2 regions of the Pseudomonas maumuensis genome follow, and region 2 is predicted to be linked to the other one. Evidence: predicted binding sites of a transcription regulator. Region 2 holds the regulator's gene; the other holds the start of a gene.
The links. Region 2 encodes FliA, which starts transcription of late flagellar genes. Its sites were predicted from a motif close to CTAAAGTTTNNNNNNNNNNNGCCGNTAA; they were not measured.
Positions count from the first base shown of each region.

Region 1: a site for FliA is predicted at 10,233-10,260, ahead of KSS90_RS08025 (flagellin N-terminal helical domain-containing protein). Genes of this name have one in related genera too.

Region 1 covers NZ_CP077077.1:1,726,767-1,738,819, forward strand. Annotated here, with positions in the region: gene flgE (flagellar hook protein FlgE) at 1-84, shown strand, start outside; gene KSS90_RS07980 (hypothetical protein) at 154-348, shown strand; gene flgF (flagellar basal-body rod protein FlgF) at 510-1,250, shown strand; gene flgG (flagellar basal-body rod protein FlgG) at 1,299-2,084, shown strand; gene flgH (flagellar basal body L-ring protein FlgH) at 2,164-2,859, shown strand; gene KSS90_RS08000 (flagellar basal body P-ring protein FlgI) at 2,872-3,981, shown strand; gene flgJ (flagellar assembly peptidoglycan hydrolase FlgJ) at 3,993-5,189, shown strand; gene flgK (flagellar hook-associated protein FlgK) at 5,200-7,239, shown strand; gene KSS90_RS08015 (flagellar hook-associated protein 3) at 7,252-8,814, shown strand; gene KSS90_RS08020 (ketoacyl-ACP synthase III) at 9,099-10,028, shown strand; gene KSS90_RS08025 (flagellin N-terminal helical domain-containing protein) at 10,341-11,759, shown strand; gene KSS90_RS08030 (flagellar protein FlaG) at 11,835-12,053, shown strand, end outside.
Region 2 covers NZ_CP077077.1:4,101,178-4,113,230, reverse strand. Annotated here, with positions in the region: gene flhA (flagellar biosynthesis protein FlhA) at 1-383, shown strand, start outside; gene flhF (flagellar biosynthesis GTPase FlhF) at 395-1,708, shown strand; gene fleN (flagellar synthesis regulator FleN) at 1,823-2,656, shown strand; gene fliA (RNA polymerase sigma factor FliA) at 2,653-3,393, shown strand; gene KSS90_RS18315 (chemotaxis response regulator CheY) at 3,498-3,872, shown strand; gene KSS90_RS18310 (protein phosphatase CheZ) at 3,892-4,680, shown strand; gene KSS90_RS18305 (chemotaxis protein CheA) at 4,693-6,900, shown strand; gene KSS90_RS18300 (protein-glutamate methylesterase/protein-glutamine glutaminase) at 6,946-8,070, shown strand; gene KSS90_RS18295 (flagellar motor protein) at 8,070-8,810, shown strand; gene motD (flagellar motor protein MotD) at 8,814-9,671, shown strand; gene KSS90_RS18285 (ParA family protein) at 9,750-10,538, shown strand; gene KSS90_RS18280 (CheW domain-containing protein) at 10,538-11,458, shown strand; gene KSS90_RS18275 (chemotaxis protein CheW) at 11,526-12,005, shown strand; gene KSS90_RS18270 (DUF2802 domain-containing protein) at 12,007-12,053, shown strand, end outside.

The DNA.
Region 1 (12,053 bases), 2.4 Mb from region 2:
AAGGCGCAGAGCAACTACCAGGCCAACGCCAAGACCATTTCCACCGAAAGCACCATCATGCAGACCATCATCCAGATGACCTGATGATCGTGGCGTGACTAAGCCCCTGCTTGCAGGGGCTTTTTCACATCTGGCAGTGCGGAGGGCGATGTCATGAAAAAGCTGTCGGTGTTCGTGGTGGTGGCCGGTGCGTTGCTGGTTGCGCTGTCGCTGCGTGCCGCGCCGGCGCCCTGGTATCAGTGGCAAAGCCTGGCGACCGGTCGTTACATGTGCTCGGCCAACGATCCGGGCGAGGGCTGGAAGCGGCATTCCGGCCCCTATAGGAACGGCGCTTGCCGTGACGACTGACGCGCGGTTGCCGCCTGCGGCAACTAATCGCCGACAAACTGACGCCAGGCGCCATTGAATGCCCTGAAAGCCCTGTGTTACAGGGCCTTTGTAATGTTGGTTCGATAATTGCTTTTCCCTTGCCAACGATAGCGCGGCAAGGTTCGCGTAGAGGAGATGCTGTGGACAAGATGCTTTATGTGGCCATGACCGGCGCCAGCCAGAACGCGCTGGCGCAGAAGGCCCATGCCAACAACCTGGCGAACGTTTCCACCAACGGCTTCCAGCGTGACCTGGAGCAGGCCCGTTCGATGCCGGTGTTCGGCGACAGCTTTCCGGCGCGTGCCTTTGCCATGACCGAGCGCCCGGCCACCGATTTCAGCGAAGGGGCCCTGGTCGAGACCGGTCGCGAACTGGATGTGGCGGTTGCCGGCAAGGGGTTCATCGCCGTTCAGGCGCCGGACGGCAGCGAAGCCTACGTACGCACCGGCAGCCTCAATATTGACGCCCTGGGCGTGCTGCGTGCCGGTAACGGCATGCCGGTAATCGGCAATGGCGGCCCGATCGCGATCCCGCCGGAGCAGAAGGTCGAGGTTGGCGACGACGGCACCATCAGCATTCGCGCCATGGGCGAGGACCCGCGGGTGATGGCCGAGGTCGACCGGATCAAGCTGGTCAACCCGGATATCAAGGGTTTGACCAAGGGCCCGGACGGCATGATCCGCACCACCAGCGGCCAGCCGGCCGACGCCGATGTCAACGTGCGTGTGGTGTCCGGTTTCCTGGAGTCGAGCAACGTCAACGCCGTCGAGGAAATGACCTCGGTGCTGGCGCTGTCCCGCCAGTTCGAACTGCACGTCAAGATGATGAACGCGGCCAAGGAAGGCGATGAAGCCATGGCTCGGGTTTTGCAAATCGGCTAATTACATTTGAACGGGTGCCGTAAAACAGGCGCACGAGGAGAACACTAAATGCTTCCGGCTCTTTGGGTCGCTAAAACCGGCCTGTCCGCCCAGGACACCAACCTTGCGGTCATCTCCAACAACCTGGCCAACGTGTCGACCACCGGCTTCAAGCGTGATCGCGCCGAGTTCCAGGATTTGCTCTACCAGATCAAGCGTCAGCCTGGCGCGCAGTCGACCCAGGATAGCGAGCTGCCTTCGGGCCTGCAGGTCGGTACTGGCGTGCGCATCGTCGGCACCCAGAAAAGCTTCACCGCCGGCAGCCTGCAGACCACCGAGAACCCGCTGGACATGGCGGTCAACGGTCGCGGTTTCTTCCAGATCCTGCAGCCTGACGGCACCGTGTCGTATACCCGTGACGGTACCTTCCACCTGAACTCCGACGGCCAGATCGTCACCGCCAACGGCTTCGCCCTGGAGCCGGCCATCGTCGTGCCGCCGGACGCGCAGACCTTCACCGTCGGCAAGGACGGCACCGTGTCGATCACCACGGCGGGCAACCCGGCCGCGCAGGTTATCGGCAACATCCAGACCGCCGACTTCATCAACCCGGCGGGTTTGCAGGCCATCGGCGGCAACCTGTTCTTCGAGACTGCCGCCAGCGGCGCGCCGCAGGTCGGTACGCCGGGCCTGAACGGTTTTGGCACCACCGAGCAGCAGATGCTGGAGGCGTCCAACGTAAGCACCGTCGAAGAGCTGGTGAACATGATCACCACCCAGCGCGCCTACGAGATGAACTCCAAGGTCATCTCCGCCGCCGACAAGATGCTGTCGTTCGTCACCCAGCAGCTGTAAGCCCTGGCAGCCCGCCGGGTGCGGGCCGCTGACCATTCGCTCGCTGTTGCAGCGCCTGTTTCGCCTAGAGGTAAGAGTCATGAAGCGTCTGTTGTCCGTTTTCGCCCTGGGGGGGGCGGTGTCGTTGGCCGGTTGCGTCGCGCCGACGCCCAAGCCCAACGATCCGTACTACGCGCCGGTCCTGCCGCGCACCCCGTTGCCGGCAGCGGCCAACAACGGTTCGATCTACCAGGCCGGTTTCGAGCAGGGCCTGTATACCGACCGCAAGGCGTTCCGGGTTGGCGACATCATCACCATCACCCTCAACGAGCGCACTTCGGCGAGCAAGAACGCCGGCTCGCAGATTCAGAAGAACAGCAAGGCCAACCTTGGGTTGACCTCGCTGTTCGGTACCGTGCCCAACACCAACAACCCGCTGGGCAGCGGCGATCTCACCCTCGAGGCCGGTTACAGCGGTGACCGTTCCACCAAAGGTGACAGCAAGGCGACCCAAGGCAACACCCTGACCGGTTCGATCACCGTCACCGTGGCCGAGGTGCTGCCCAATGGCATCATCGCCGTGCGCGGCGAGAAGTGGATGACCCTCAATACCGGCGAGGAGCTGGTGCGCATCGCCGGCCTCATACGTGCCGACGACATCGCCACGGACAACACCGTGCCGTCCACCCGTGTGGCCGACGCGCGCATCACCTATTCGGGCACCGGCTCGTTCGCCGATGCCAGCCAGCCCGGTTGGCTGGACCGTTTCTTCATCAGCCCGCTCTGGCCTTTCTGAGTACGGATGACCATGTTCAACGCTAGGCGGTTGATTGCCGCGACACTGCTTCTGTCCTTCGCCTTCGGTGCCCATGCCGAACGCTTGAAGGACATCGCCAGCATTTCCGGCGTGCGCGCCAACCAGTTGATTGGCTACGGTCTGGTGGTAGGCCTGAACGGCACCGGTGACCAGACCACCCAGACGCCGTTCACCCTGCAGACCTTCAACAACATGTTGTCGCAGTTCGGTATCAAGGTGCCGCCGGGGTCGGGTAACGTGCAGTTGAAAAACGTTGCGGCGGTGTCGGTGCATGCCGACCTGCCGGCCTTCGCCAAGCCTGGGCAGGTGATCGATATCACCGTGTCTTCGATCGGTAACTCCAAGAGCCTGCGCGGCGGCAGCTTGCTGATGACGCCACTCAAGGGCATCGACGGCAACGTCTACGCCATCGCTCAGGGCAACCTGGTGGTGGGCGGCTTCGACGCCGAAGGCCGTGATGGCTCGAAGATCACCGTCAATGTCCCGTCGGCTGGCCGCATTCCGGGTGGCGCCTCGGTGGAACGGGCGGTGCCGAGTGGATTCAATCAGGGCAACAGTCTCACCCTGAACCTCAATCGTCCGGACTTCACTACCGCCAAGCGCATCGTCGACAAGGTCAACGAGCTGCTGGGCCCGGGCGTGGCGCAGGCAGTCGACGGTGGCTCGGTGCGGGTGACCGCGCCGATGGACCCCAGTCAACGTGTAGATTACCTGTCCATTCTCGAGAACCTCGAGATCGACCCGGGCCAGGCCGTGGCCAAGGTCATCATCAACTCGCGCACCGGCACCATCGTGATTGGCCAGAACGTCAAGGTCTCGCCAGCGGCGGTGACCCACGGCAGTTTGACCGTGACCATTACCGAAGACCCGATCGTCAGCCAGCCGGGGCCGTTCTCCAATGGTCAGACTGCGGTGGTGCCGCGCTCGCGGGTCAACGCCGAGCAGGAAGCCAAGCCGATGTTCAAGTTCGGCCCGGGTACCACGCTGGATGAGATCGTTCGTGCGGTGAACCAGGTTGGCGCGGCACCGAGCGACCTGATGGCGATTCTCGAAGCCCTGAAGCAGGCCGGCGCGTTGCAGGCCGACCTGATCGTGATCTGAGGACGCCAGGGATGAATCCGAAAAGCCTGATTTCCGGTGCCGCCGACAGTGGAGCCTTCACCGACCTCAATCGCCTGGGTTCGCTCAAGCATGGCGATCGTGACAGTGAGGGCAATATCCGCAAGGTGGCCCAGGAGTTCGAGTCGCTGTTCGTCAGCGAGATGCTCAAGGCATCGCGCAAGGCCACCGATGTGATGGCCGATGAAGACAGTCCGATGAACAGCGATACGGTCAAGCAATACCGTGACATGTACGACCAGCAGTTGGCGGTGAGCATGTCCCGCCAAGGCGGTGGTATCGGTCTGCAGGACGTGTTGGTGCGCCAGTTGAGCAAGAACAAGGCGAGCGTCAACAACAGCCCGTTCCCACGAACCGACGTTGCTGCTCCTGCATTGTGGGGCAGTCGTATGGCCAACCCTGTGCGTGCCGAGCAGCCTGTGGCCGGGCGCAACGATGTGGCGGCGCTCAATTCGCGTCGTCTGGCGTTGCCGGGCAAGCTGACCGACCGTTTGTTGGCGGGCATCGTACCGCCAGCCGCCGTTGCCGGCGCAAATGGCGGCGACACGGCTGTGCCCGCTCATAATGGCCCTTCGCTCGCCGGCGTTGCTCGCGGCGATTGGCAGCCAGCCCAGGCCTTTGCCGCGCCGCGCGAGGGCATGCGTATTCTCGGCCGGGCCGTCGCCCAGCCGCCGCTGGCACCGAACAAGGCTTTCAGCGATAGCGACGCGTTCGTCGCCACCATGCTGCCGATGGCCGAACAGGCGGCCAAGCGCATCGGTATCGACCCACGCTACCTGGTGGCCCAGGCCGCGCTGGAAACCGGTTGGGGCAAGTCGGTCATGCGCAACCCCGACGGTAGCAGCAGCCACAACCTGTTCGGCATCAAGGCCACCGGTAACTGGCAGGGTGGCGAGGCGCGGGCGATCACCAGCGAGTTCCGTGGTGGTCAGTTCGTCAAGGAAACCGCGGCGTTCCGCTCCTACGGCTCCTACCAAGACAGCTTCCACGACCTGGTCAGCCTGCTGCAGAACAACAACCGCTATAAAGATGCCGTCGGCGCCGCCGATAACCCAGAACAGTTTGCAAGAGAGCTGCAGAAGGCTGGCTACGCGACCGATCCGGACTACGCCCGCAAGATCATCAGCATTGCCCGGCAACTGCAGCCGACCCAGGAATACGCCATGGCCGGCACTAACACGAATCTATAAGGATTGAAGCATGTCTCTGATCTCGATCGGGCTCTCCGGCCTGAACGCCAGCCAGACCGCGTTGGCCATCACGGGTAACAACATCGCCAACGCAGCGGTCTCTGGCTATTCTCGGCAGCAGATCATCCAGGGCACGGGCGCCTCGCACAATATCGGTGTCGGTTTCGTCGGTACCGGCACGACGCTGCAGGATGTGCGGCGCATCTACAACGCCTACCTGGACAATCAACTGCAGACCGCCACCTCGCTCAACACCGACGCGGCGGCGTTCCAGGATCAGATCACGGGTATCGACAAGCTGCTGGCCGAAAGCAGCACGGGTATCAGCTCGGTACTGACCGCGTTCTTCTCGGCGCTGCAGACCGCTTCGGCCAAGCCGGGTGATGTGGCCTCCCGCCAGCTGCTGCTGACCCAGGCACAGACCCTGAGCAATCGCTTCAACGCCATCTCCAGCGAGATGAACAAGCAGAACGACAGCATCAACAGCCAGCTGGATACGCTGTCAGGCCAGGTCAACAAGCTGACGTCGAGCATCGCTGACCTGAACAAGCAGATTACCCAGCTGTCGGCATCCGGCGCCTCGCCGAACAACCTGCTGGATGCGCGCAGCGAAGCGGTTCGTCAGCTCAATGAGCTGGTCGGCGTCACGGTGCAGGAGCGCGACGGCAACTACGACGTGTATCTGGGCAATGGCCAATCGCTGGTCACCGGCAACCGCGCCAATACCCTGACCGCGGTGCCGAGTGCCACGGACAAGAGCCAGTACAGCCTGCAGATCAACTATCCGACCTTCTCCTCGGACGTCACTTCGGTGGTCACCGGTGGGCAGATCGGCGGCCTGCTGCGTTACCGCCAGGATGTGCTCAATCCGTCGATGAACGAGCTGGGTCGTGTAGCCCTGGTGGTGGCTGACAGCATCAACAGCCAGTTGGGTCAGGGCCTGGATGCCAATGGACAGTTCGGCAGCGCGCTGTTTTCCAGCATCAACAGCGCTGCGGCGATCAGCCAGCGCAGCCTGGCTTCCGAGGGGAACAGCGCAGGTTCCGGCAATCTTGATGTGACCATCGCCAACAGTGGCGCGCTGACCACCTACGACTATGAGGTCAAGTTCACCGGCCCCAACCAGTACAGCGTGCGTCGCTCCGACGGCACCGACATGGGCAACTTCGACTTGACCACCACGCCCCCGCCGGTGATCGACGGCTTCACCCTCAAGCTCAATGGTGGCGGTCTTGCCGCTGGTGACAGCTTCAAGGTGATTCCGACGCGCACGGCGGCGGCGTCGATCAATACTACCCTCACGGACGCCAACAAGCTGGCGTTCGCCGGCCCGATCAATGGCATCGTCGGCAGCGGCAATACCGGCAGCGGCACTATCACCCCGCCGAATCTCGGTACCAACCTGAATATCTACGGTGGTGCCGACACCGCGCTGATCCAGGACTCAATCAAGCACTCGATGCCGGTGCGCATGGTGTTCCAGGCGGCCAGCGGTGGCACGCAGGCCTATGAGATTTTCGATGCCAAGGGCAACTCGATCGGTACCGGCACCATCGTGCCCGGTCAGGACAACAAGCTGACCATCAACGTGCCGATGCGTGATGCCACCGGCGCGCCGATCCTCGATGGCAGCGGCAATCCGCGTAAGTTCAGTGTCGAGACCACGGTGGGCGGCAGCCCGGCCGCCAACGACAGTTTCAGCTTTGGCTTCAACGCCGACGGCAAGGCCGACAACCGTAACGCCCAGGCGCTGCTGGGGCTGCAGACCAAATCCACGGTCGGTGTGAACTCCGGTGGCGGTACCAGCTTCACATCGTCCTACGCCTCGCTGGTCGAGCGCGTCGGCGCCAAGGCCAACCAGGCCAAAATCGATACCATTGCGACCACGGCCGTGCTCAATTCGGCCAAGGAAAGTCGCAATGGGGTTTCCGGTGTCAACCTGGACGATGAGGCGGCCAACCTGATCAAGTTCCAGCACTACTACACCGCGTCGTCGCAGATCATCAAGGCGGCGCAGGAAACCTTCAGCATTCTGATCAACGCCCTTTAAGGAGTAGCCATCGTGCGTATTTCCACTGCTCAGTTCTATGAGTCGAGCGCCAGTAGCTACACCAAGAACTTCGCTGACTTGATGAAGAGCAAGACGCAGATCGACACCGGTGTGCGCATCCAGACCGCCGCCGACGATCCGGTCGGCGCTGCACGCCTGTTGCTGCTGCAACAGCAGCAGGCGCTGCTCAAACAGTACGACGGCAACATGACCACGGTGAACAACTCGCTGCTGCAGGAAGAGAGCGTGCTGGCCACCATCAACGAGGCCATGCAGCGCGCCAGCGAGCTGGCCCTGCGTGCTGGTGGCGCTGGTGTGACCGACGCCGATCGGGTTTCCATCAGCAGCGAACTGAAAGAGATCGAGGCCAATATCTTCGGCCTGCTCAACTCGCGCGATGCCAATGGCGACTACATGTTCGGTGGCACCAAGACCTCGTCGCCACCCTATGTGCGTAATGCCGATGGCAGCTACAGCTACCAGGGCGACCAGACCCAGCTGAGCCTGCAGGTCTCCGACACCTTGAGCCTGGCTACCAACGACACGGGTTTCAGTATCTTCGATTCGGCCAAGAACAAGAGCCGTACCGAGTCCAGCCTGGTGGCGCCGCCGGTTGATGACGGCAAGGTCGCGCTTTCGCCGGGGTTGCTGACCTCGAACAACAGCTTCAACAGCAGCTTCACCGCAGGCCAGCCGTACAAGATCACCTTCACCAGCGCCACCCAGTACACGGTGACCGATGCGCTGGGCAACGACATCACCGCCGAGACGCCGACCAATGGCACTTTCGACAGCAAGGCCGAGGGGGGAAACCGCATCGCCTTGCGTGGAGTCGAGTTCGAAATCACGGCATCGCTGAAAGAAGGTGATGACGCCAATGCCGTCTTCGCCGGTCGTGAGTTCAGTGTGCAGGCCCGTCCCGATTCGCTGACCACCGTGCGTGGCGCCGGCAACCCCTCCAGCGCGCAGGTCACCAGCAGTGCCGTGACCGACCAGGCAGCTTACCGCAGCACCTTCCCAAGTAATGGCGCGGTGATCAAGTTTACCGGTGCCAACACTTACGAGTTCTATGCCCAGCCTTTGACTGCCGACAGCAAGCCGGTAGGCAGCGGGACCTTCACCGCGCCGTCGCTGACGGTGGCGGGTGTGACTTACCAGGTGTCTGGCACGCCGCAGGCGGGTGACCAGTTCGCCGTCAACGCGAACAACCATCAGAACCAGAGCGTGCTGGAAACCCTCAGCCAGCTGCGTTCGGCGTTGGATGCGCCACCTGGCACCGCGGGCGACAACATCGCGATCAAAAACGCCGTCGCCTCGGCGGTGGCCAATCTCGCCAGTGCCCGCGAGCAGGTGGATATCACTCGAGGTTCCATCGGTGCGCGCGGCAACTCGATCGATATCCAGCGCCAGGAAAACACCAGCCTGACCACGGCCAACAAGGTTACCCAGGACGCTATCGGTAACACCGATATGGCCGAGGCGTCGATCATGCTGACGCTGCAGCAGGCCATGCTCGAAGCTTCTCAGTTGGCCTTCTCGCGTATCTCGCAGCTGAGCCTGTTCAACAAGCTCTGAGTGCGCGCTCACGAAAAAGCCCCGGCCAGCGCCTCGCTGCCGGGGCTTTTTCGTGTCTGGCCCGCTGCCGCGAGACGAGCTCCGCGATAATTGACTGTGACTAATGAGTCAAATCGTGCATCTTCCTTGTATTCTATGCGGCAGCTGCTGCAGCATTTTGTTACCGGTGCGCAGAAGGGCAGGCCAGATGTCGGCCTGGCCGAGGCCTATGGCCCTCGACCCGGTAGGTGGCGCCCTCAATTCATCGAGTGGCGGTCTTTGGCTGTTTTCATTGGGAAGCCAGAATGATTGGCATCAAAAGCATCGCGAGTTATGTGCCCACCGCTGGCCTGGACAACTACGTCCAGGGTGCGAAGTTCGGCAAGGACGAAGAGTTCATGTTCGGCAAGATCGGCGCCTCTTTCCTGCCGCGCAAGGCCGAGGAGCAGGAGACGTCCGACCTTTGTGTCGAGGCGGCCCGGGCACTGTTCGCCAACAACCCGGAGCTGGATCCGCAGGCGATCGATGTGCTGATCGTGGTCACCCAGAACGGTGACGAAGAGGGCTTGCCGCACACCGCGGCGATCGTCCAGAACAAGCTGGGTCTGTCGACTCGCGTGGCGGCCTTCGATGTGTCGCTGGGCTGCTCCGGTTATGTCTATGGCCTTTACGCCATCAAGGGTTTCATGCAGGCGGCGGGGTTGAAAAACGGCCTGCTGATCACTGCCGACCCGTATTCGAAGATCGTCGATCCGGAAGACCGTAACACCACCATGTTGTTCGGCGATGCCGCCACCGCCACCTGGATGGGCGAAAATGCCGTCTGGCAGTTGGGTGAGGCGCGTTTCGGTACCGACGGCTCGGGTGCCGAGCACCTGAAGGTCAGTGATGGCACCTTCTTCATGAACGGTCGCCAGGTATTCAACTTCGCGCTGGTCAAGGTGCCGGCGCACCTGCATGAATTGCTCGCGGCCAGCGGCCTGCAGTCCTCGGACATCGATGCGTTCTGCATTCACCAGGGCAGTGCGGCGATCGTCGATGCCGTGGCGCGACGCTTCGAGGAGCAGCATCCGGAGAAGTTCGTCAAGGACATGCTCGAGACCGGTAATACCGTGTCCTCCAGCGTGCCGCTGCTGCTGCAGAAGCACATGTTCGATAGCAGCTGGCGGCGTGTGGCCATCAGTGGTTTCGGTGTGGGGTTGTCCTGGGGTTCGGCAATTATCTATCGCGACTGATTCGAGGCGGTCTCGAAAAAAACGCCTGGCGTATTCCGCCAGGCGTTTTTTTATGCGCAAAAGGGTTGGAGTGGTCCCTATGGAAGGGGGCGGGTTTGCCCCGCGATGGCCTGTACAGCAGGCCCCGATCGTCCGTCGCCGAATCGATAAACCCCTGATTTTATGGGGGTGGCTGGGTGATGGCATTTTTTTTTCGAAAATGCCCTCAAGCAACCCACGCAGACGACGATAAACATTACGAAGGTTCTCTAGGCCATACCCGGCGGATGCCAGGGCCGGAAGCCGCAGTACCCATCCAACGAGGATTTCGTCATGGCTTTAACTGTAAACACCAACATTGCTTCGGTTACTACTCAGGTTAACCTGAACAAGGCCAGCACCGCCCAGACCACTTCGATGCAGCGCCTGTCTTCCGGCCTGCGCATCAACAGCGCCAAAGACGACGCTGCCGGCCTGCAGATCGCCAACCGTCTGACCAGCCAGATCAACGGCCTGGGCCAGGCAGTCAAGAACGCCAACGACGGTATCTCGATCGCCCAGACCGCCGAAGGCGCGATGCAGGCTTCGACCGACATCCTGCAGAAAATGCGTACCCTGGCACTGTCCTCGGCCACTGGCTCCCTGAGCGCCGACGACCGTAAGTCGAACAACGACGAATACCAGGCTCTGACTGCCGAACTGAACCGTATCTCCACCACCACCACCTTTGGTGGCCAGAAGCTGCTGGACGGTTCCTACGGCACCAAGGCCATCCAGGTCGGCGCCAACGCCAACGAAACCATCAACCTGACCCTGGAAAACGTTGCTGCCAGCAACATCGGTTCCCAGCAGGTCAAGAGCATGGGCGTTGCTCCAAGCAACACCGGTGTTGCCGGTGGCCTGGTCAACGTAACCGGTAACGGCCAGACCGCTGCGGTCACCATCGCTGCTGGCGCTTCCGCCAAGACCATCGCCAGCCAGCTGAACGGTTCCATTGGTGGCCTGAGCGCTACCGCCAGCACCGAAGCTCAGTTCGTTGTCGGCGCCGGTGCTGCTACCGCTCCTGCTACCTTCGACATGACCGTTGGCGGCCAGACCACCAAGTTCGTCGGCGTCAAAGACACCGCCAACCTGGCTGACCAGCTGAAGTCGAACGCTGCCAAACTGGGCATCAGCGTCAACTACGACGAAGCCAAAGGCACCCTGTCGGTCAAGTCCGACACCGGTGAGAACATCTCGTTCGCCAACTCCACCGCTGCCGGTACCATCACTATTGCAACCAAGGACGGCTCGGGCGCCTACGGTGCTGGCGTCGCTCTGGCTGACGGCCTGATCGCCACTGGCGCTGTGAACCTGGACTCGGCCAAGGGCTACGCTCTGAGCGGCGCTGGTGTTACCGGCCTGTTCGACGCCGGTACCGACGCTTCGTCGGTCAAGACCACCATCGCCAACACCGACGTCACCGACGCCACCAAGGCCCAGAACGCCCTGGCCGTTATCGACAAGGCCATCGGTTCGATCGACAGCGTCCGTTCGGGCCTGGGTGCTACCCAGAACCGTCTGACCACCACCGTCGACAACCTGCAGAACATCCAGAAGAACTCCACCGCTGCCCGTTCCACCGTGCAGGACGTGGACTTCGCTTCGGAAACTGCAGAGCTGACCAAGCAGCAGACCCTGCAGCAGGCTTCGACTGCGATCCTGTCGCAGGCTAACCAGCTGCCTTCCTCGGTCCTGAAACTGCTTCAGTAATTCAGGCGCCTGAGTAAGAGGTGGAAGGGCGCGTTTACGTGCCCTTTCGCTTTTTTGACATGAGGAGTTCGAAGCATGGACATGAGTGTCAAGCTGAACCAGGTGTATCCTCCGGTGCTGCCTCAGGCAGTGGCGACTGCCAAGGACCCGCTGGTGCCTGCCAAGGTGCCGGAAACCGTGGCTGCCGATGACAAGCCGCACACCCGCGAAGACCTGGAGAAGGCGGTTGGCGATATCCGTGATTTCGTCCAATCGAGCCAGCGCAAGCTGGATTTTTCAATCGATGATTCCACC
Region 2 (12,053 bases):
TGGTGGCGCTGGTGCGCGTCGGATTGTCCCGCGCCATCGTGCAAAGCATTGTCGGCGTTGAGTCGGAGCTGCCTGTGATCACCCTTGAGCCAAGGTTGGAACAAATCTTGCTCAATAGTCTGCAAAGGGCCGGGCAAGGTCAGGAAGATGGTGTTCTTCTTGAGCCGAGCATGGCCGAAAAGCTTCAGCGTTCGTTGATCGAGGCAGCCCAGCGCCAGGAAATGCAGGGCCAGCCGGCCATACTTCTGGTTGCCGGCCCGATCCGTGCCATGCTGTCGCGCTTCGGCCGCCTGGCTGTACCGAATTTGCATGTTTTGGCGTATCAGGAAATACCTGACAACAAGCAAGTCACCATCGTTGCCACCGTGGGCCCCAACGGCTGAGGTAGTGGGTTATGCAAGTTAAGCGTTTTTTTGCCGCCGATATGCGTCAGGCCATGAAGCTGGTCCGTGATGAGCTCGGCTCCGACGCCGCCATCATCGGCAACCGGCGCATCGCCGGCGGTGTCGAGCTGACGGCTGCGCTGGACTACAAGCTGTCCGCCCTGGCCCCGCGCGTGCCCAACGCTGAGCTCGAAGACGAGCTGCGCAAGACGCAGTCGCGCATCGTCAACGCCCAGGCCGAGCTGAGCGGGCGTGGCGAAGCCAGCGAAGGCGGTAACCGGCAATTGTTCGCCGGGCAACCGCTGACCGCCTCGGAGCCGTTGATCGAGCCGCATGTCGATGAGCCCGCGCCGGTTGTCGCGCCTGCGTCGGCACCTGTTGATCCACGCCTGTTCGATGCCATGCGTTTTGAGTTGACCGGCTTGCGCGAGTTGCTGGAAGTCCAGCTCGGTTCGCTCGCCTGGAGCCAGCTGCAAGGCAGCAAGCCGCAGCAGGCCAACCTCTGGCGCCGGCTGCAGCGCCTTGGCCTTTCCGGTGGCTTGGCCCGCGAGCTGCTCGACCTCACCGCCGGCATCGAAGAACCACGTCATGCCTGGCGCATGGTCCTGGCGCACCTGGCGCGGATGATCGACGTGCCCGAGATCGAACCGATCGAAGAGGGCGGGGTGATCGCCATGGTCGGCCCGGCCGGCATGGGCAAGACCACCACGCTGGCCAAGCTGGCCGCGCGCTACGTGCTCAAGTACGGCGCGAACAACCTGGCGCTGGTGAGCATGGACAGCTTCCGCATCGGTGCCCAGGAGCAGCTCAAGACGCTGGGGCGTATCCTCAACGTGCCGGTCACCTATGTCGACCCGGGCGAGTCGCTGGCCCAGGCCCTGGAGCCGCTGCTGCGCAAGCGTGTGGTGCTGATCGACACCGCCGGCCTGCAGGCCAGCGACCCGGCGCTGCGCATGCAGCTCGAGACCCTGGCCGGGCGCGGCATCGCCGCGAAGAATTACCTGGTGCTGGCGACCACCAGCCAGAAGCAGGTGCTCACCGCCGCCTACCACAGCTACAAACGCTGTGGGCTGGCCGGTTGCATCCTGACCAAACTCGACGAAACGGCCTGTCTCGGTGAAGTGCTGAGCCTGGCTATCAGTCATGAGTTGCCGGTGGCCTATCTGACCGATGGGCCGCGCATTCCCGACGACCTGCAGCTACCGCGCAAGCACCAGTTGGTAAGCCGCGCTGTCAGTGTGCAATTGCAGGAAGAGCCCAGCGACGAGGCCATGGCCGACATGTTCGCTGATCTGTACCACAGCCCTGGCAAGCGCGCGGGTTGAGGGTGAATACTGTGCAAAGTACCTACATCATGGGGTTGCCCGGCCGGACCGTGGCCTTGAATGTTCAGCCCCTCATGTGGCCTGGGTCCAAGCGAGACAAGGTAAAGAACAGACATGGGTAGCATGCATCCCGTACAGGTGATCGCCGTGACCGGTGGCAAAGGTGGCGTCGGCAAGACTAACGTTTCAGTGAACCTGTCCCTGGCGCTGGCCGAGCTCGGCCGCCGGGTGATGTTGCTGGACGCCGACCTGGGCCTGGCCAATGTCGACGTTCTGCTGGGGCTCACGCCCAAGCGCACCCTCGCCGACGTGATCGAAGGCCGCTGCGAGTTGCGTGACGTACTGTTGCAGGGGCCTGGCGGTGTGCGCATCGTCCCGGCGGCCTCCGGCACGCAAAGCATGGTGCATCTGGCGCCCGCGCAGCACGCCGGCCTGATTCAGGCCTTCAGCGATATCGGCGACAATCTCGATGTGCTGGTGATCGACACGGCTGCGGGTATCGGTGACTCGGTGGTCAGCTTTGTTCGCGCCGCCCAGGAAGTGTTGCTGGTGGTGTGCGACGAGCCGACCTCGATCACCGACGCCTATGCGCTGATCAAGCTGCTCAACCGTGATTACGGGATGAATCGATTCCGTGTGCTGGCCAACATGGCCCAGAGCCCGCAGGAAGGCCGCAACCTTTTCGCCAAGTTGACCAAGGTCACGGACCGCTTCCTCGACGTCGCCCTACAATATGTCGGTGCCGTGCCTTACGACGAATGCGTGCGCAAGGCCGTGCAGAAGCAGCGGGCGGTCTATGAGGCCTTCCCTCGGTCCAAGTGTGCGCTGGCGTTCAAGGCCATCGCGCAGAAGGTCGATAGCTGGCCGCTGCCTGCCAACCCGCGTGGGCATCTGGAATTCTTTGTCGAGCGCCTGGTGCAACCCACCAGTGCAGGGCCGGTGCTATGAACGCGAGCGGTTTCAAGATGTACAGCAAGGCCGCCAAGGACGCGCAGTACGAGCTGATCGAGCGCTACGCGCCGTTGGTCAAGCGTATCGCCTACCACCTGCTGGCGCGCCTGCCGGCCAATGTCCAGGTCGAGGATCTGATCCAGGCCGGGATGATCGGCCTGCTGGAAGTGGCCAATAAATACGATGCCAGCAAGGGTGCCAGTTTCGAGACCTACGCCGGTATCCGCATCCGCGGCGCCATGCTCGACGAGGTGCGCAAGGGTGATTGGGCACCACGCTCGGTGCATCGCAACACGCGCATGGTCAGTGACGCGATCCGCTGTGTCGAAGCAAAGACGGGCCGTGACGCTAAAGATCACGAGGTTGCTGCCGAACTCCAATTGAGTCTCGATGATTACTACGGGATTCTGAATGACACCTTGGGCAGCCGCCTGTTCAGTTTCGACGACCTTTTGCAGGACGGCGAGCATGAAGGGCTGCACGAGGACGGAGCCAGCGGCCAGTTGGAGCCGGCGCGTGATCTGGAAGACGAGCGCTTCCAGGCTGCGCTGGCCGATGCGATCGCCAACCTGCCGGAGCGCGAACGCCTGGTCCTGGCGCTGTACTACGACGAAGAGTTGAACCTCAAGGAAATCGGTGAGGTGCTGGGGGTCAGCGAATCCCGTGTCAGCCAGTTGCACAGCCAGTGCGCCGCGCGTTTGCGTAGCCGCCTTGGGGAGTGGCGGGCACGTTGAACCCAGGTTCAGTGCAGTCGTTTTTTTGTAGTGCCGAATTGATTGAGCGCGCGCTCGGCGCCGAGCGCGTTAAAGACTGCTTGGAGGTCTAATTGAACAAAGACATGAAAATCCTCATCGTTGACGACTTTTCGACGATGCGGCGGATCATCAAGAACCTGTTGCGTGACCTGGGGTTCACCAACGTCAAGGAAGCTGATGACGGCAACACGGCACTGCCGATGCTCAACAGCGAGCCTTTTGACTTCCTGGTAACCGACTGGAACATGCCGGGCATGACCGGTATCGACCTGCTGCGCGCCGTTCGCGCCGACGAGCGTCTCAAGCACCTGCCGGTGTTGATGGTCACCGCAGAAGCCAAGCGTGAGCAGATCATCGAAGCGGCCCAGGCCGGCGTCAACGGCTATGTGGTCAAGCCTTTCACTGCTCTGGCGCTGAAAGAAAAGATCGAAAAGATCTTCGAACGCGTCAACGGCTGAGTCACGTCTGGGGGGCGCAATGGAGTCAACCAACAACTCTTTGGGTGAGTTCGAATCAACCCTGAAGAAGCATGCCCAGGAGCTGGTCGAGAGCCTCGAGCGCGGCCGCTTCGGTGAGGCGGTGCAGCTGATCCACCAACTGAACCAGACCCGCGACCGCGGGCTGTACCAGGAAGTCGGCAAGCTCACCCGCGAGCTGCACAGTGCGATCGTCAACTTCCAGATCGACCCGGCCATGCCGCAGGCCGAGGAAGTGTCGCAGATTACCGATGCCGCCGAGCGCCTCTCCTACGTGGTTCGCCTCACCGAAGGTGCGGCCAACCGCACCATGGACCTGGCGGAGGCATGCACCCCGGTGCTCAACGACCTTGCCAGCGAGGCCCAGAACCTTTCCGCCGACTGGCAGCGTTTCATGCGCCGCGAGGTGGCGGCGCCGGAATTCCGTGAGCTGGTCAAGCGCGTGGACAGTTTCCTGACGCATAGCGCCGAGGGTAATCAGAAGGTCGCGGGCCATATCAACGATATCGTCCTGGCCCAGGATTATCAGGATCTCACCGGCCAGGTGATCAAGCGGGTGACCACCTTGGTTACCGAAGTCGAAAGCAATCTGCTCAAGCTCGTGCTGATGGCAAGCCAGGTCGACCGTTTTGCCGGTATCGAACATGACCACCAGCAGCTGCGCGCTGAAAAAGATCAAGAAAAACATCCGACTCGGGGTGAAGGTCCGCAGATTCATGCCGATAAGCGTGAAGACGTCGTGTCCAGCCAGGACGATGTCGACGATCTGTTGTCCAGCCTGGGTTTTTAAGGAGCACGTTTAATGAGCTTCGGCGCCGATGAAGAAATCCTCCAGGATTTCCTGGTAGAAGCCGGCGAAATCCTCGAGCAACTGTCCGAGCAATTGGTCGAGCTGGAAAGCCGACCCGATGATGCGGACCTGCTCAATGCGATTTTCCGCGGTTTCCACACTGTAAAAGGGGGCGCCGGCTTCCTTCAGCTCAACGAGTTGGTGGAGTGCTGCCACATTGCCGAGAACGTGTTCGACATTCTGCGCAAGGGTGAGCGCCGGGTCGACGCGGAGCTGATGGACGTGGTGCTCGAAGCACTCGACACGGTCAACAGCATGTTCGGTCAGGTGCGTGAGCGCACCGACATCACGCCGGCCACGCCGGAACTGCTGGCTGCGCTGTCGCGTCTGGCCGAACCCGGTGGTGCCGAAGTGGCTGCCCCGGTGGAAGAGGTCGCCTCGGTCGACGAGGCCCCGGCCGCCGAGCCCGACATCACCGACACCGAGTTCGAGCAACTGCTCGATTCGCTCGATGCGGTCAAGGCCGAAGCTCAGGTTCATGAGCAGCTGCAGGGTGAACAGCTCAGCGCTGGCGGTGACGAGATTACCGACGCCGAATTCGAGTCGTTGCTCGACCAACTGCACGGCAAGGGCCAGTTTTCGCCCGATGCCGCTGCCAGTGTGCCTGCGGCCCCGGCCAGCGACGAGATCACCGACGACGAGTTCGAGTCGCTGCTCGATCAGTTGCATGGCAAAGGCACCTTCGCCGTCGACGCATTGCCTGGCGTCGCTGCGCCTGTAGCCAGCGCCGCACCCGCGGCGGCTGACGAGAGCATTACCGAACACGAATTCGAGGCGTTGCTCGACCAGTTGCACGGCAAGGGCAAGTTTTCTGGCGAAGCAGCTGTTGCCGCGGCGCCTGCCGCCGCCGTCGCAGCCGCCCCGGTCGCGGCCAAGGCCGAAGCCAAGCCGGTTGCCAAGCCTGCGCCGGCACCTGCGCCAGCCGCTGCCAAGCCTGCTGCCCCGGCCCGCGCGCCGGCGCCGGCTGCCGAAAAGCACGGCGCCAGCGAGGCGGAGACCACCGTACGGGTCGACACCGCGCGTCTGGACGAGATCATGAATATGGTCGGCGAACTGGTGCTGGTGCGTAACCGCCTGGTGCGCCTGGGGCTCAACAGCGGCGACGAGGCGATGTCCAAGGCCGTGTCCAACCTCGATGTGGTCACCGCCGACCTGCAGACCGCGGTCATGAAGACCCGCATGCAGCCGATCAAGAAAGTCTTCGGCCGCTTCCCGCGCCTGGTTCGCGACCTGGCCCGCCAGTTGAAGAAAGAGATCAACCTGGAACTGGTCGGCGAAGAGACCGACCTCGACAAGAACCTGGTCGAGGCCCTGGCCGACCCGTTGGTGCACTTGGTGCGCAACGCCGTCGACCATGGCGTCGAAATGCCCGACGAGCGCGAGGCTTCTGGCAAGTCGCGCATGGGCCGGGTGGTGCTGTCCGCCGAGCAGGAGGGCGACCACATCCTGCTGTCGATCTCCGACGACGGCAAGGGCATGGACCCGAGCATCCTGCGCGCCAAGGCCGTGGAAAAGGGCCTGATGGACAAGGATGCGGCCGATCGCCTGAGCGAGTCGGACTGCTACAACCTGATCTTCGCCCCGGGCTTCTCGACCAAGACCGAGATTTCCGACGTATCCGGCCGCGGCGTCGGCATGGACGTGGTGAAGACCAAGATTTCCCAGCTCAACGGCTCGATCAACATCTTCTCGGCCAAAGGCCAGGGTTCGAAGATCGTCATCAAGGTGCCGCTGACCCTGGCGATCATGCCGACGCTGATGGTGATGCTGGGCAACCAGGCCTTCGCCTTCCCGCTGGTCAACGTCAACGAGATCTTCCACCTCGACCTGTCGCGCACCAACGTGGTCGACGGCCAGGAAGTGGTGATCGTGCGCGACAAGGCGCTACCGCTGTTCTACCTCAAGCGTTGGCTGGTCCAGGACCAGGAGCACGAGGAGCAGCACGAAGGTCACGTGGTGATCCTCTCGGTTGGCACCCAGCGCATCGGTTTCGTCGTCGATCAGTTGGTCGGCCAGGAAGAGGTGGTGATCAAGCCGCTGGGCAAGATGCTGCAGGGCACCCCGGGCATGTCCGGCGCGACCATCACCGGTGACGGCCGTATCGCGCTGATCCTCGACGTCCCGAGCATGCTCAAGCGTTACGCCGCCCGGCGTATTTGATTTCGGTGGCGCGCCCAGGCGGGTGCGCCGCCTAACGGAGTGTTTATGGCAGTCAAGGTCCTGGTGGTGGATGATTCCGGTTTCTTCCGCCGCCGCGTCTCGGAAATTCTCTCTGCGGACCCGACGATCCAGGTCGTGGGTACCGCGACCAACGGCAAGGAAGCGATCGACCAGGCGCTGGCGCTCAAACCCGATGTCATCACCATGGACTATGAAATGCCCATGATGGACGGCATCACCGCAGTGCGCCACATCATGCAGCGCTGCCCGACGCCGGTATTGATGTTCTCCTCGTTGACCCACGAAGGCGCCCGCGTCACCCTCGATGCCCTGGATGCCGGTGCGGTCGACTACCTGCCGAAGAATTTCGAAGACATCTCGCGCAACCCGGAAAAGGTCAAGCAGATGCTGTGCGAGAAGGTCCACACCATCTCGCGCAGCAATCGCCGCTTCAGTGCCTATTCCAGCCCGGCACCGGCAGCAGCGCCGACGCCGGCCAGCAGCCACGCCCCAGCCAGCAGCTTCGCTGGCACCGCGCCTGCGCGCACTGCCGCCCCGGCCCGTGCCGCGGCACCGGCTGCCGCGCATTCGCCGGCACCCAAGCGCAAGCCATACAAACTGGTCGCCATCGGCACCTCCACGGGTGGCCCGGTGGCGCTGCAGCGGGTGCTGACCCAGCTGCCCGCCGGTTTCCCGGCGCCGATCGTGCTGATCCAGCACATGCCGGCTGCCTTCACCAAGGCCTTTGCCGAACGCTTGGACAAATTGTGCAAGATCAGCGTCAAGGAGGCCGAGGACGGTGACGTGTTGCGCCCTGGCCTGGCCCTGCTGGCTCCGGGTGGCAAGCAGATGATGGTCGACGGCCGTGGCACGGTGAAGATCCTGCCGGGCGACGAACGTTTGAACTACAAGCCTTGCGTGGATATCACCTTCGGCTCCGCCGCAAAATCCTACGGCGACAAGGTGCTCTCGGTGGTTCTCACCGGCATGGGCGCCGATGGCCGCGAAGGCGCGCGCCTGCTCAAGCAGGGTGGCAGCACCGTGTGGGCGCAGGATGAAGCCAGCTGCGTGATCTATGGCATGCCCATGGCCATCGTCAAGGCCAACCTCGCCGACGCCGTCTACAGCCTGGACGAGATCGGCAAGCACCTGGTCGAGGCTTGCGTCTGATGGATGTGTTGAGCCTGATCGGCCTGATCCTCGCCTTTGTCGCCATCGTCGGCGGTAATTTCATGGAGGGCGGCCACGTCGGTGCGCTGATCAACGGCCCGGCGGCGCTGATCGTGCTGGGCGGTACCCTGGCGGCGGCATTGCTGCAGTCGCCGTTGTCATCGTTCAAGCGTGCCTTGCAGATCGTCCGCTGGATCTTCTTCCCGCCACGGGTCGATCTGGCCGGGGGCATCGACCGGGTGGTGAACTGGAGCCTGACGGCGCGCAAGGAGGGTCTGCTGGGCCTGGAAGGCGTGGCTGACTCCGAGCCAGATCCCTATGCGCGCAAAGGCCTGCAACTGCTGGTCGACGGCGCCGAGCCGGAAGCCATTCGCAGCATCCTCGAAGTCGACTTCCTGACCCAGGAGTCCCGTGACATCCAGGCCGCCAAGGTATTCGAGAGCATGGGCGGCTACGCGCCGACCATCGGTATCATCGGCGCGGTCATGGGCCTGATCCATGTGATGGGCAACCTGGCCGACCCGTCGCAGCTGGGCAACGGCATCGCCGTGGCGTTCGTCGCCACCATCTATGGCGTGGCCAGTGCCAACCTGATCCTGCTGCCGGTCGCCAACAAGCTGAAGGCCATCACCCTGCGCCAATCGCGTTACCGCGAGATGCTGCTCGAAGGCCTGCTGTCGATCGCCGAAGGCGAGAACCCACGCTCGATCGAGCTGAAGCTGCAAGGCTTCATGGAGTAAGCCATGGCCCGCCGTCGCAAGATCGAAGAGCACGAGAACCACGAGCGTTGGCTGGTCTCGTATGCCGACTTCATTACCCTGCTGTTCGCTTTCTTCGTGGTCATGTACTCGATCTCGTCGATCAACGAGGGCAAGTACAAGCAGATATCCCAGGCGCTGATCGGGGTGTTCAACGACCCCGAGCGCAGCATGAAACCGATCCCCATCGGCGATGAGCGGCCGTTGAGCGTCAAGCCGGCCGAGCCGTTGATCAAGGATAGCGAGCAGACCGACGCCGGCCTGGCCCAGACCAGCGCCGATCCGCTCAAGACCATCACCGACGATGTGCGTGACGCTTTCGGTGACCTGATCAAGTCCGACCAGATGACCGTGCGCGGCAACGAACTGTGGGTGGAGATCGAGCTCAACTCCTCGCTGCTGTTCGCCAGTGCCGACGCCATGCCCAGCGATGTCGCCTTCGAGATCATCGAGAAGGTGGCCCGGATCCTCAAACCGTTCGCCAACCCGGTGCATGTGGAAGGCTTCACCGATAACCTGCCGATCCGCACTGCGCAGTATCCGACCAACTGGGAGCTGTCGTCGGCGCGGGCGGCGAGCATCGTGCGCCTGCTGGCCATGGAGGGTATCAGCCCGGCTCGCATGGCCTCGGTGGGGTATGGCGAGTACCAGCCGGTAGCGAGCAACGACAGCGCCGAAGGCCGTGCGCGCAATCGGCGCGTGGTACTGGTGATCTCGCGCAACCTCGAGGTGCGTCGCAGCCTGACCGGCAGTGGCAGCGCCAATGCCACCCCGGATGCGGCGATGCGCCGGGCTGGCACACAAAGTGCACCAGCCTCGCCAGCAGCGGGGGGCGGGGGCTGATTTCGTCAATTCCCCGTCACTGAATTTCACACCGTTCCCGGCAGGGCAGGCGGCCATCCCGGGAGGAAGCAACGCACGATGAGAGTCTGGGCAGTAGCCAATCAAAAAGGTGGCGTCGGCAAGACCACCACCACCATCGCCCTGGCCGGCCTGCTGGCCGAGGCGGGTAAGCGCGTGGTCGTGGTCGACCTTGACCCGCACGGTTCGATGACCAGCTACTTCGGGCACAACCCCGATGCGCTGGAGCACAGCTGCTACGACCTGTTCCTGCACAAGGGCACGGTGCCCGAAGGGCTGCCGGGCCAATTGCTGCTGCCCACCAGTGACGAACGCATCTCGCTGCTGCCGTCGAGCACTGCATTGGCGGTGCTGGAGCGCCAGTCGCCGGGGCAGAGTGGCCTGGGCCTGGTGATCGCCAAGAGTCTGGCGCAGCTGTGGCAGGATTTCGACTTCGCCCTGATCGACAGCCCACCCTTGCTGGGCGTGCTGATGGTCAACGCCCTGGCCGCCAGCCAGCAGTTGGTGATCCCGGTGCAGACCGAGTTTCTCGCGGTCAAGGGCCTGGAGCGCATGGTCGGCACGCTGGGGATGATCAACCGTTCACGCAAGCAGGCGTTGCCGTACCAGATCGTGCCGACCCTGTTCGACCGCCGCACCCAGGCTTCGCTGGGTACCCTGAAGGTGCTGCGCGACACTTATGGCGACCAGGTCTGGCAAGGTTACATTCCGGTGGATACGCGCTTGCGTGATGCCAGCCGCAACGGCGTCACGCCTTCGCAGTTCGATGGCAAGAGCCGTGGCGTGGTCGCTTACCGGGCGCTGCTCAAGCACCTGCTCACTTACCGCTCCGCGTTGCAGGTGGCCTGATGAACCAGGCCCCGCACATCACCACCAAGCCTCAGATGGCCTTGCAGTCCTACCTTGATGGGTTGCTGCAGGAGGCCACCGAGCCGCTCGAGTTGCCGCACGAGCAAGACGCGCCAGGCGCGCAGCCCGTGGAACAGGCTCCCGGCGATGAGTTCGAGGCGGCGGTACGCGAGGAACAGGCCCGCGATGCCCAGCGCCAGGTAGCGCCGGTCATGCCTGCGCCCCGGCCTTTCGCCGAGCCGCAGGCCAAGATCCTGCCGACCGTGCTGCCACCCGCCGCGCCAGTGATGGAGCCGGTGGTCGCCGTGGTCGAGCACGAGGTGGTGGCTGAGGCCAGCATCCCGGTGCTGACCGATACCCCGGCCATCGCGCCCGCGATGCCGCTGGTGGAGCTGCATGTGTCGGCTTCACCTGGCGCGCCGACACCGCCGACCACGGTCGATGGGCGCCCGGAATGGGCCGCTGAGCCGTTCGAGTGCCTGCTGTTCGATGTCGCCGGGTTGACCTTGGCGGTACCGCTGGTGTGCCTGGGGTCGATCTATACCCTGGCCGGTCAGGAGCTGACGCCGCTGTTCGGCCAGCCGGACTGGTTCCTCGGTATCCTCACGTGCCAGGCGGGCAACCTAAAGGTGCTCGACACGGCGCGCTGGGTGATGCCGGACCGTTACCGCGACGACTTCCGTCAGGGCCTGCAGTACGTTATTTCGGTCCAGGGCTACGAGTGGGGATTGGCCGTACATCAGGTCAGCCGCTCGTTGCGTCTGGACCCGAACGAGATCAAGTGGCGTAGCCAGCGTGGCCAACGCCCGTGGCTGGCCGGCACGGTGATCGAACACATGTGCGCGCTGCTCGATGTCGCCGAATTGGCCGAGCTGATCGCCAGTGGTGCGGTCAAGAAAATGAACACCAAACACAACTGAATCAACGCCGCTACTGCCGCGGTAATACAGAGCACACCGCCAATGGCGGATTTTGAGGGCTAGGGGAATGAAAAAGTCGTCTGCACAAGGTTCCGAAGATCCGATCCTGCAGTGGGTAACCTTCCGTCTGGACAACGAGTCCTACGGCATCAATGTCATGCAGGTGCAGGAAGTCCTGCGCTATACCGAGATCGCCCCGGTACCGGGCGCCCCCAGCTATGTGCTGGGCATCATCAACCTGCGCGGCAACGTGGTGACGGTGATCGACACCCGCCAGCGCTTCGGCCTGATGTCGAGCGAAGTCACCGACAACACCCGCATCGTCATCATCGAGGCGGACAAGCAGGTGGTCGGTATCCTCGTCGACAGCGTTGCTGAAGTGGTGTACCTGCGTCAGTCGGAGATCGAGACCGCGCCGAACGTCGGCAACGAAGAATCGGCCAAGTTCATCCAGGGCGTGTGCAACAAGAACGGCGAGCTGCTGATCCTGGTCGAGCTGGACAAGATGATGACCGAGGAAGAGTGGTCCGAGCTGGAGAACATCTGAGTTGATCTTCGAGGTTGCTGTCATCTTCCTGGCGCTGCTGTGGGCCCT